DNA from 4 places in the Streptomyces sp. NPDC005799 genome. Region 1 is predicted to be linked to each of the others. Evidence: riboswitches for the same ligand, from Rfam matches in the RefSeq annotation. Region 1 holds a riboswitch; each other region holds the start of a gene.
The links. A riboswitch is a leader RNA that binds a small molecule or an ion and turns the genes downstream of it on or off. The one in region 1 is predicted to bind S-adenosylmethionine.
Positions count from the first base shown of each region.

Region 2: linked by a shared signal. The riboswitch ahead of thrC (threonine synthase) and the one ahead of ABZ453_RS02160 (aminotransferase class V-fold PLP-dependent enzyme) in region 1 are both predicted to bind S-adenosylmethionine.
Region 3: linked by a shared signal. The riboswitch ahead of ABZ453_RS45450 (amino acid ABC transporter permease) and the one ahead of ABZ453_RS02160 (aminotransferase class V-fold PLP-dependent enzyme) in region 1 are both predicted to bind S-adenosylmethionine.
Region 4: linked by a shared signal. The riboswitch ahead of ABZ453_RS08885 (putative leader peptide) and the one ahead of ABZ453_RS02160 (aminotransferase class V-fold PLP-dependent enzyme) in region 1 are both predicted to bind S-adenosylmethionine.

Region 1 covers NZ_JBEXXQ010000002.1:36,025-38,217, reverse strand. Annotated here, with positions in the region: gene ABZ453_RS02160 (aminotransferase class V-fold PLP-dependent enzyme) at 1-1,139, opposite strand, end outside; SAM riboswitch class IV at 1,286-1,402, opposite strand; gene trpD (anthranilate phosphoribosyltransferase) at 1,478-2,193, opposite strand, start outside.
Region 2 covers NZ_JBEXXQ010000019.1:154,936-157,128, reverse strand. Annotated here, with positions in the region: gene thrC (threonine synthase) at 1-819, opposite strand, end outside; SAM riboswitch class I at 838-992, opposite strand; gene ABZ453_RS20545 (glucosyl-3-phosphoglycerate synthase) at 1,119-2,063, shown strand; gene ABZ453_RS20540 (trehalose-6-phosphate synthase) at 2,148-2,193, shown strand, end outside.
Region 3 covers NZ_JBEXXQ010000077.1:11,669-13,861, reverse strand. Annotated here, with positions in the region: gene ABZ453_RS45455 (glutathione S-transferase C-terminal domain-containing protein) at 1-350, shown strand, start outside; SAM riboswitch class IV at 416-525, shown strand; gene ABZ453_RS45450 (amino acid ABC transporter permease) at 850-1,830, shown strand; gene ABZ453_RS45445 (amino acid ABC transporter ATP-binding protein) at 1,827-2,193, shown strand, end outside.
Region 4 covers NZ_JBEXXQ010000007.1:26,285-28,477, forward strand. Annotated here, with positions in the region: gene ABZ453_RS08880 (ABC transporter substrate-binding protein) at 1-830, opposite strand, end outside; gene ABZ453_RS08885 (putative leader peptide) at 1,057-1,173, opposite strand; SAM riboswitch class IV at 1,208-1,320, opposite strand; gene ABZ453_RS08890 (DUF1684 domain-containing protein) at 1,371-2,193, opposite strand, start outside.

The sequences.
Region 1 (2,193 bases):
AGCGGGTGGGCGCAGAAGAGGCCGTCGCGGACGCCGATGCCGTACTCGGCGGAGAGGGCGGCGGCGAAGTGGGAGCTGTTCCAGCCCTCGACGACGAAGGAGATCACCCCGACCCGGGGCGCGTCGTCGCCGAAGAGGGACAGCACCCTCACCTGCGGGACCTCCGCCAGGCCTGCCCGCACCTTCTCGATCAGGTGCCGCTCACGGGCGACCAGAGTGTCGAAACCGGCCTCCGTCAGCGCCTTGCAGGCCGAGGCGATGGAATAGGCGCCGATCACGTTCGGGGAGCCCGCCTCGTGCCGGGCGGCGCTGTCGTGCCACTCCACGTCCACTCCCCCGTCCTCGCGACGGGTGACCTTGCGGCTGGCGCCGCCGCCCGCGAGGTAGGGGTCGGCCGCGCGCAGCCAGTCGGCGCGGCCGGCCAGGACGCCGGAGCCGAAGGGGGCGTACAGCTTGTGGCCGGAGAAGGCGACCCAGTCGACGTCCAGGTCACGGACGGAGACGGGGTGGTGCGGCGCCAGCTGGGCGGCGTCCAGCACGATGCGGGCGCCGTGCGCGTGGGCGGCGGCGGCCAGCTCACGGACCGGCCACAGCTCGCCGGTGACGTTCGAGGCGCCGGTGACGCAGACCAGGGCCGGGCCCTTGGGGTCACGGGCGGCGAGAGCGCGCTCCAGGGACTCGACGGCCTGCCGCGGGGTGCGCGGGGCGTTGAGGTAGGTGACCCGGGCGTCCTGCCAGGGCAGCAGGCTGGCGTGGTGCTCGGTCTCGAAGACGAAGACCTGGCAGTCGGCGGGGAGGGCGCGGGCCAGGAGGTTGAGGGAGTCCGTGGTCGACCGGGTGAAGACCAGCTGGTCGTCGGCTCGGCAGTCGAGGAACTCGGCGACGGTCCTGCGGGCGTTCTCGAACAGGTCGGTGGAGAGCTGCGAGAGGTAGCCCGCACCGCGGTGGACGCTGCCGTAGTACGGGGCGTAGGCGGCCACGTCGTCCCAGACGCGCTGCAGGGCGGGGGCGCTGGCCGCGTAGTCGAGGGCCGCGTAGGTGACTTCGCCGCCCGTCACGAGCGGGACGGTGACATCCCGGCCCAGAACGGGCAGCGGGGCACAAATGGTCTGGACGGAGGCAGCGGTGGAGACAGACATGGGGGAACTCCCGTGAAAGGCAGAGAAGAAGATGAGAAGGGGGTGCGCGGAGGCGGGGCTCGGCGGCCCTATCGCATTCGCTTGCTCACGGGGGACTCCCTCGATGACCAGGATCCCTGGGCTGTGCTCATCTCAAGAGCGTGAGGGATCCGCGCTTGCCGCAGACCTCGCTGCCTACGGCCTGGTCTTCACCCGGGGCACCCCGCCACGGACGGAGGGTTGCCGGACAGTCGGCCGGGGCCTCATGACTGTCACTCATGACCTGGAAGAGAACGTACGTGAGGTGATCGCGGTCCCGCAACCCGTGTCCGGATGACGGGACCGCGACCTTGAGTCGGCTACTTGTTGCTGGCCGCCACCCAGCGCTCCAGCGCCCGCTTGGCCGCCCCGGAGTCGATCGACTCCGCCGCCCGGTCCATGCCGGCCCGCAGCTGCTCGGCCAGGGTGCCGGGACCGGGATCGAGGGCCACGAGGGCCGCCGCCGAGTTCAGCAGGACGGCGTCCCGCACCGGGCCCGTCTCGCCGTCCAGGAGACGCCGGGCGACCCCCGCGTTGTACGAGGGGTCGCCGCCGCGCAGAGCCTCCACCGGGACGAGGTCGATGCTGACGTCACGGGGGTCGAAGGTCTCCTCGGTGACCTTGCCGTCCCGGACGATCCAGACGTGGGAGGTGGCCGTGGTGGTCAGCTCGTCGAGGCCGTCGTCGCCGCGGAAGACGAGCGAGGAGTTGCCGCGCTCGGCGAAGACGCCGGCGACGATCGGCGCCATGCGCGGGTCGGCGACGCCCACGGCCTGCGCCCGCACCTTGGCGGGGTTGGTGAGCGGACCGAGCGCGTTGAACACCGTGCGAATGCCCAACTGGCCGCGTGCGGCGCCGACATGACGCAGCGCCGGATGGAACTTGATCGCGAAGCAGAAGGTGATCCCGGCCTCCGCGGCCACCTCCGGGATCCGCTGCACGGGCAGTTCGAGGTTGACGCCCAGCTTCTCCAGGACGTCGGACGCCCCGGACGCGGAGGACGCGGCCCGGTTGCCGTGCTTGACGACCCGCGCGC
Region 2 (2,193 bases), on a different contig from region 1:
CAGCTCCTGCAGCCCCTTGTCGATCTTCGTCAGCTGCGATCCGGAGGCGATCGGCACCACCAGCTGGTCGGGCAGCTTCCAGCCGAGCTGCTCGCAGATCTCGTACGCCAGGGTCTTGGAGCCCTCCGCGTAGTACGGCCGCAGGTTGACGTTGACGAAGCCCCAGCCCTCGCCGGCCGGGTCGCCGATCAGCTCGGAGCAGAAGCGGTTCACGTCGTCGTAGTTGCCCTCGATGCCGACGAGCTCACCGCCGTAGACCGCGGCCATGACGACCTTGCCCTGCTCCAGGTCGTGCGGGATGAACACGCAGGAACGGAAGCCGGCCCGGGCCGCGGCGGCGCCGACCGCGCCCGCGAGGTTGCCGGTGGAGGAGCAGGAGAGGGTGGTGAAGCCGAAGACGCGCGCGGCCTCGATGGCCTGGGCGACGACACGGTCCTTGAAGGAGTGCGTCGGGTTGCCGGAGTCGTCCTTGACGTACAGGCCACCGGTCACGCCCAGCTCGCGCGCGAGGTTGTCGGCCTTGACGAGCTTGGTCCAGCCGGGGTTGATGTTCGGCTTGGTCGCCACGTCCGCCGGGACGGGCAGCAGCGGCGCGTAACGCCAGATGTTCGAAGGTCCCGCCTCGATCCGCTTGCGGAGTTCCTCGGTGTCGTAGGCCGAGAAGTCGTACGCGATCTCGAGCGGGCCGAAACACTCCTCGCAGGCGAAGACCGGGCCGAGCGGTACCCGGTGGCCGCATTCGCGGCAGCTCAGCGCCGCGGCGGGACCGAGATCGACGGCCTGGGAGTCGGTGGTGCTTGCAACAGTCTGCGCAGCCATGTGAGGCGAGGCCCTTTCTCCTCATCTTCCTCACGACGCATCTCGCCGTGAGACGGATTTGGCACCTTCCCTAGCCGGGAGCCTCGCGGAATGATCAACGTTGATCTACGAGACCGGCTGGAGGGTTGCCGGGGCTTCATCGGGCCGTGTCCCTCTGCCCCTCTGGATGAGCGGTATTCGGTTGTACGTTCAATGACCTCGGACATGCGATGGTCATCGACGTTGTTCAAGACTGTAACCGAAGGCCAGGACAGTTGAGAGAGTCGTCCGAACCGCGAGACAAGTGAGGAGCCGCCTACGTGCTGGAAGAAGTCGAGCGCTGGCTGAGCACCCGCTCCTGGTCCGTCACCGACCGACCGCTCCACCAGATCCTGGCCGCCAAGCAACGCACGGGCCGGACGGTGTCCGTCGTGCTGCCCGCGCTGAACGAGGAGGAGACGGTCGGCGACATCGTCGCCATCATCCGTCACGACCTGATGCAGCAGGTCCCGCTGGTCGACGAGATCGTGGTCGTCGACTCCGGCTCCACCGACCGCACGTCGGCGGTCGCCGCGTCGGCCGGCGCGCGGGTCGTCCACCGCGACGACGTCCTGCCCCGACTCCCCGCCGTCCCCGGCAAGGGCGAGGTGCTGTGGCGCTCGCTGCTGGTCACCACCGGGGACATCGTCTGCTTCATCGACGCCGACCTGAAGGAGTTCTCCTCCGACTTCGTCTCCGGCATCGTCGGCCCGCTGCTCACCGACCCGGGTATCGACCTGGTCAAGGGCATGTACGACCGCCCGCTCGCCGGCGCGAGGGGCCAGGGCGGCCGGGTCACCGAACTCATGGCCCGCCCGCTGCTCAACATGCACTGGCCGCAACTGGCCGGTTTCGTCCAGCCGCTCGGCGGCGAATACGCGGCCCGGCGCAGCCTGCTGGAACAGCTGCCCTTCCCCGTCGGCTACGGCGTGGAGCTCGGCATGCTGGTCGACGCCCTGCACCTGGTCGGCCTCGACGCCCTCGCCCAGGTCGACGTCGGCGTCCGCAGGCACCGGCACCAGGACGGACAGGCCCTGGGCCGCATGGCCGCGGCCATCTACCGCACGGCCCAGCTCCGGCTCGCCCGCGGCCACCTCATCCGTCCCTCCCTCACCCAGTTCGAGCGGGGCGAGGACGGCTTCGAGCCGCGCACCTATTCGGTGGACACCGAGGAGCGGCCGCCCATGGTGGAGATCGCGGAGTACGCGGAGCGCAAGGTCGCGTAACCCCGCGGAGCGGGCCGTATACGGGGCGAGGCCGTGAACCGGCCATACGTTTGAGTGTTTCCGGGCCGGGCTAGGTTGAGGCGTATGGCTTCCACGCACGGCGCTCATCAGGTGCTGGTCGCGTCCAACC
Region 3 (2,193 bases), on a different contig from region 1:
ACACGGCACTGACCACCCTGCTCGACACCCTGGGCGCACTCGACCGCTGGCTCACCGGCCGCACCTACCTGATCCGTGACGAAGTCACCGCAGCCGACGTCGAGTTGTGGGCCGCGCTGGTCCAGCTCGACACCGTGCACCGCAACCACCTGGACGCCGCCGCCGTCCAGCGCATCGCCGACCATCCCACCCTGTGGGCCTACGCCCGCCGGCTCGCCGCCCACCCGGCGTTCGGCGGCCACCTCGACCTCGACGGCATCGAACGCCGTCACCACGCCCGCTGCCAGGGCCTGGAGGCCGCCGGAGCGGCCGTACGGATCCTGGACTGGGCGGCCCACGCCACCCGTTAGCCGTTCCACCTGGTGGACGGGCGTTGACATACGTTCGGGCAATTGTTTTAACTAGCAACCAGAACGGTCATGAGCGTCAGCGACAAGCCCTGGCTAGCTGACCGGCAACCCTCGCACCGCGGTGGGGTGCCCCAGGTGACGACCGGACCGGATGACCTTTCGGTAAGCGCGAGGCCCGCAGGGCCGGAAACAGTGACGGTGACGCCATGTACGCAGCTCCCAGGACGGCCACGTGCCGCCCACAGGGCTGCGTACAGCCGTACCCGAACCCTCTCGTCGCCGATCGCGCCGTCGATCTGCTCCGCGTGAACAGCGCACTGTGTACCGCATCGGGCCGTGCCCGCTGTCGGGGCTGACCTCTTCCCGCAGCCCCCGCATCCCCTGACGAACACCGCGACGCGGTGTGCCGTCGTCCTTCCCGCCCCCGGTACCCCGCTGTCGCGTCCGCCGCCGCATGCCGCCGCGCCGTCCGGGGTGTCCGACCCAGCCGGAGCCCACCATGAGTGAACCCCCTGGCGCCACCGTCACGCTTGCGCCGACGTCCGCCGCCGACGAACCGTCAAAGCCCCTCACCGCTCAGCGAGTTCTGCCGCTGCGACGCCCCGGACGCTGGATCGCCACCGCGGTCGTCCTCGTCCTGGTCGCCCAGTTCGTGCACGGCCTGGTGACCAACCCGTTCTACCAGTGGGACCGCTGGGGCTACTGGTTCCTGCGCCCCACCATCCTCGACGGCCTGGTGATCACCCTCGAAGTCACCGCCTACAGCGCGGTGTTGGGTCTCCTCGGCGGCATCCTGCTCGCCCTGGCCCGGCTGTCGAGGAGTCCGGTGCTGCGCGCGGTCAGCTGGACGTACATCTGGGCCCTGCGCTCCATCCCGCTCATCGTGGTGCTGCTCTTCCTCTACAACTTCAGCGCCCTGTACAAGACGTTGAGCGTCGGCATCCCCTTCGGTCCGGCCTTCTTCTCCTTCGACGAGACGAAGCTCGCCACCGACATGGCCATCGCCGTCATCGGCCTCAGCCTCAACGAGGCGGCCTACGCGGCCGAGGTCGTCCGCGGCGGCATCCTCTCCGTCGACCAGGGCCAGCACGAGGCGGCCGCGGCGCTCGGCCTGCCGAAGGGCTACCAGTTCCGGAAGATCGTCTTTCCGCAGGCGCTGCGCTCGATCATCCCCAACTACGTCAACCAGCTCATCGGCCTGATCAAGGGCACCTCGCTGGTCTTCTACGTCTCCCTGCTCGACCTGTTCGGCTCCGCGCAGACCATGGGCTCCACCTATCCCGGCGACATCGTGCCGCTGCTGCTGGTCGTCACCGTCTGGTACCTGATCCTGACCAGCGTCGTCTCCGTCATCCAGTTCTACGTCGAGCGGCACTACGCCCGCGGTGCCACCCGCACCCTGCCGCCGACGCCGCTGCAGAAGCTCCGCACCGCTCTCACCGAGCTGCGGGCCCGTATCCGCCGGGAGGCCGCCGTATGACCACCGACACCATCGAGGCCCTGGCGAACGTCGACGCCGCCACGGTCGAGGTGCACGACGTGCACAAGTGGTACGGCACCCACCGGGTGCTGGACGGCGTCGACCTCACCGTCCGCCCGGGCGAGGTCACCGTCATCCTCGGTCCCTCCGGCTCCGGCAAGTCCACCCTGCTGCGGGTCATCAACCACCTGGAGAAGCCCGAGATCGGCCACGTCAGCATCAACGGCGAACCGATCGGCGTGAAGCGGCAGGGCAACCGGCTCAAGGAACTCAGCGAGCGGGCCATCCTCACTCAGCGGGGCCGGATCGGCTTCGTCTTCCAGAACTTCAACCTCTTCCCGCACCTGACGGTCCTGGACAACG
Region 4 (2,193 bases), on a different contig from region 1:
TCGTTGGCCTTGCCGACGCTGGAGACGGCGTCCACCTGACCGGACTGCAGGCTGCCGGCCCGCACACCCGCCTCCGGCACCACCTTGAACACCAGCTTGTCGAGATACGCCTCGCCCTTCTTGGACCACAGTGATGATCCCCAGGCGTATCCGGTGCGCCTGACGAGTGTGAGGGACTGGTTCTGCACGTACTGCTTCAGCACGAACGGTCCGGAGCCGGTCACCCCGTCACTGCACTTCTGCTGCGGGGTCTTCTGCACGCTGGCCGTGGACTCGATGCCGAGCGAGTGCGTCGAAGTGGCCTGCAGGAACTGGGCGTTGGGCTGGATGAAGGTCACCTTCACGGTGAGCGGGTCGACCACGGTGGTGCTCCCCACGCCGCTCAGGTAGCCCTCGGCGAGCGTGCCCAGGGCGCCGAGCTTCGGCACCGCGTCGAAGTTGTCCTTGACCACCTGCGCGGTCAGCTTCGAGCCGTCGCTGAAGGTGACACCGGAACGCAGATGGAAGGTGAAGGTCCTGGCGTCGGGACTGACCTCCCAGCTCTTCGCCAGCCACGGCACGATCTTGCCGGTCTTCGGGTCCTGGTCCGTCAGGGAGTCCACGATCTGGCGCACCGAGTAGATGGTCTCGTTGCTGGCGACCTGCTGCGGATCCACGCAGCCGGAGTCCGACCCCACCGCGAAGGTCAGGGTGCCGCCGGACCTGGGCTGTCCGGTGCCGCTGCCCGCGTCGCCGCCGCCCGATCCGCAGGCGGTCAGCAGGGCGCTGGTGGTCACAAGGGCGGTCAGTGCCGCCCACCGAGAGGTTCTGACATGGGGAAGTGCGATCACGGAGGTCTTCTCCTACTCGTGTCACCAGGCACGGCGGTGGTACGGGACACGGCCGTGCCGGGGCGTGCGGACCCGATCGGCGTGATGCCGATGTCGGGGAGCGCTGTGCAGACAGGGATCAGCGGAAAGGAAGAACAGGGATCAGCCGAAACGACGTACGGGGATCAGGCGCAGACGGATGCGGCGGCGCCTGGTGCCGGACGGTGACCAGCGCTGCAAAGGCCCGTCAGGCCTGACAGAGACAGCTGGTCGAGCGCTTGAGATCGATGTGGCGCCGACGCGAGAGCCGGGAGAACACGGTGGCGCCGGCGAAACGGGCGCTGAGGTCACCACCGTGCCGCATGTCGGTCCTCCACCTGTCCGGCCCCGGTCACGGGGCCACGCGCTTGCGGGATCGTCGGTGATCCCGCCGGGCTTTCACCTGGAGCACCCCACCGCGTGGGAGGGTTGCCGGTCAGCGAGCCAGGGCTTGACGCTGACACTCAATGCCACTCGTGATCGTACGGAGAGATCTTGCCGTTGGTCAATGGCCACCCCGGCTCAGGAACCGCCGCGCTCGCGGGGGATCTTCTGACCGGCCTCGATCGCCACCGGCAGCCGGTTCTCGGCCGGGGGCAGCGGGCACGTGGCCAGGTCCGTGTAGGCGCACGGCAGGTTCGCGGCGCGGTTGAAGTCCAGGACGACCCGGCCGTCGGCGGCGGGCGGCTCGAGCCACAGGGCCCGGTTGGCGGCGTAGGTGGTGACCCCGGAGGTGGCGTCGGTGAACAGCACCAGCAGCCGGCCCTCGCCGGCGCCGGGGAACGCGGTGAGGGACAGCTGACGTCCGTCCAGCTCGAAGTCGATCCTGCCCGGAGCGTCATAGACGTGCTCCAGGCCCTCGACGGCCGCTCCCACGGTGGTCGGCCGGGGTGTGTCGAAGGGGACGTAGCGGCCGGTCACGGCCCAACGCGCGTCGGGTGCGTAGGCAGGTGTTCCGGTGAAGGCCGTGCGCAGGGGCGCGTCCGGGTGTCGGGGACGCACGATGTCGTGGCCGCCGCGCTTGGCGACCTCGATGACGGCGTCTCCCCACACCGCGTTGACGCCGCCGCGTTCGGGCAGCACGCCGAAGCGGTGTTCACCGCGCACCGGGGTTCCGTCGACGACCAGTTCCTCGCCGTCGTCGAGGGTGACGACGACCCCGTCGGGGCCGGTGTGCCAGGCGCCGGGCGCGTCCGGGAATCGCTGGGGGCGGTCGTCGAGCCAGTGCTGGCCGGTGATCGCCAGAAAACCGTGCGGGGCGGAGAGCCGGGCCTCCTGGGCCCGGTACCACTCCAGCCAGGTCTCGGTGAAGGTGCGGAGGTCGGTCGTGGTGGCCTCGGTGGTC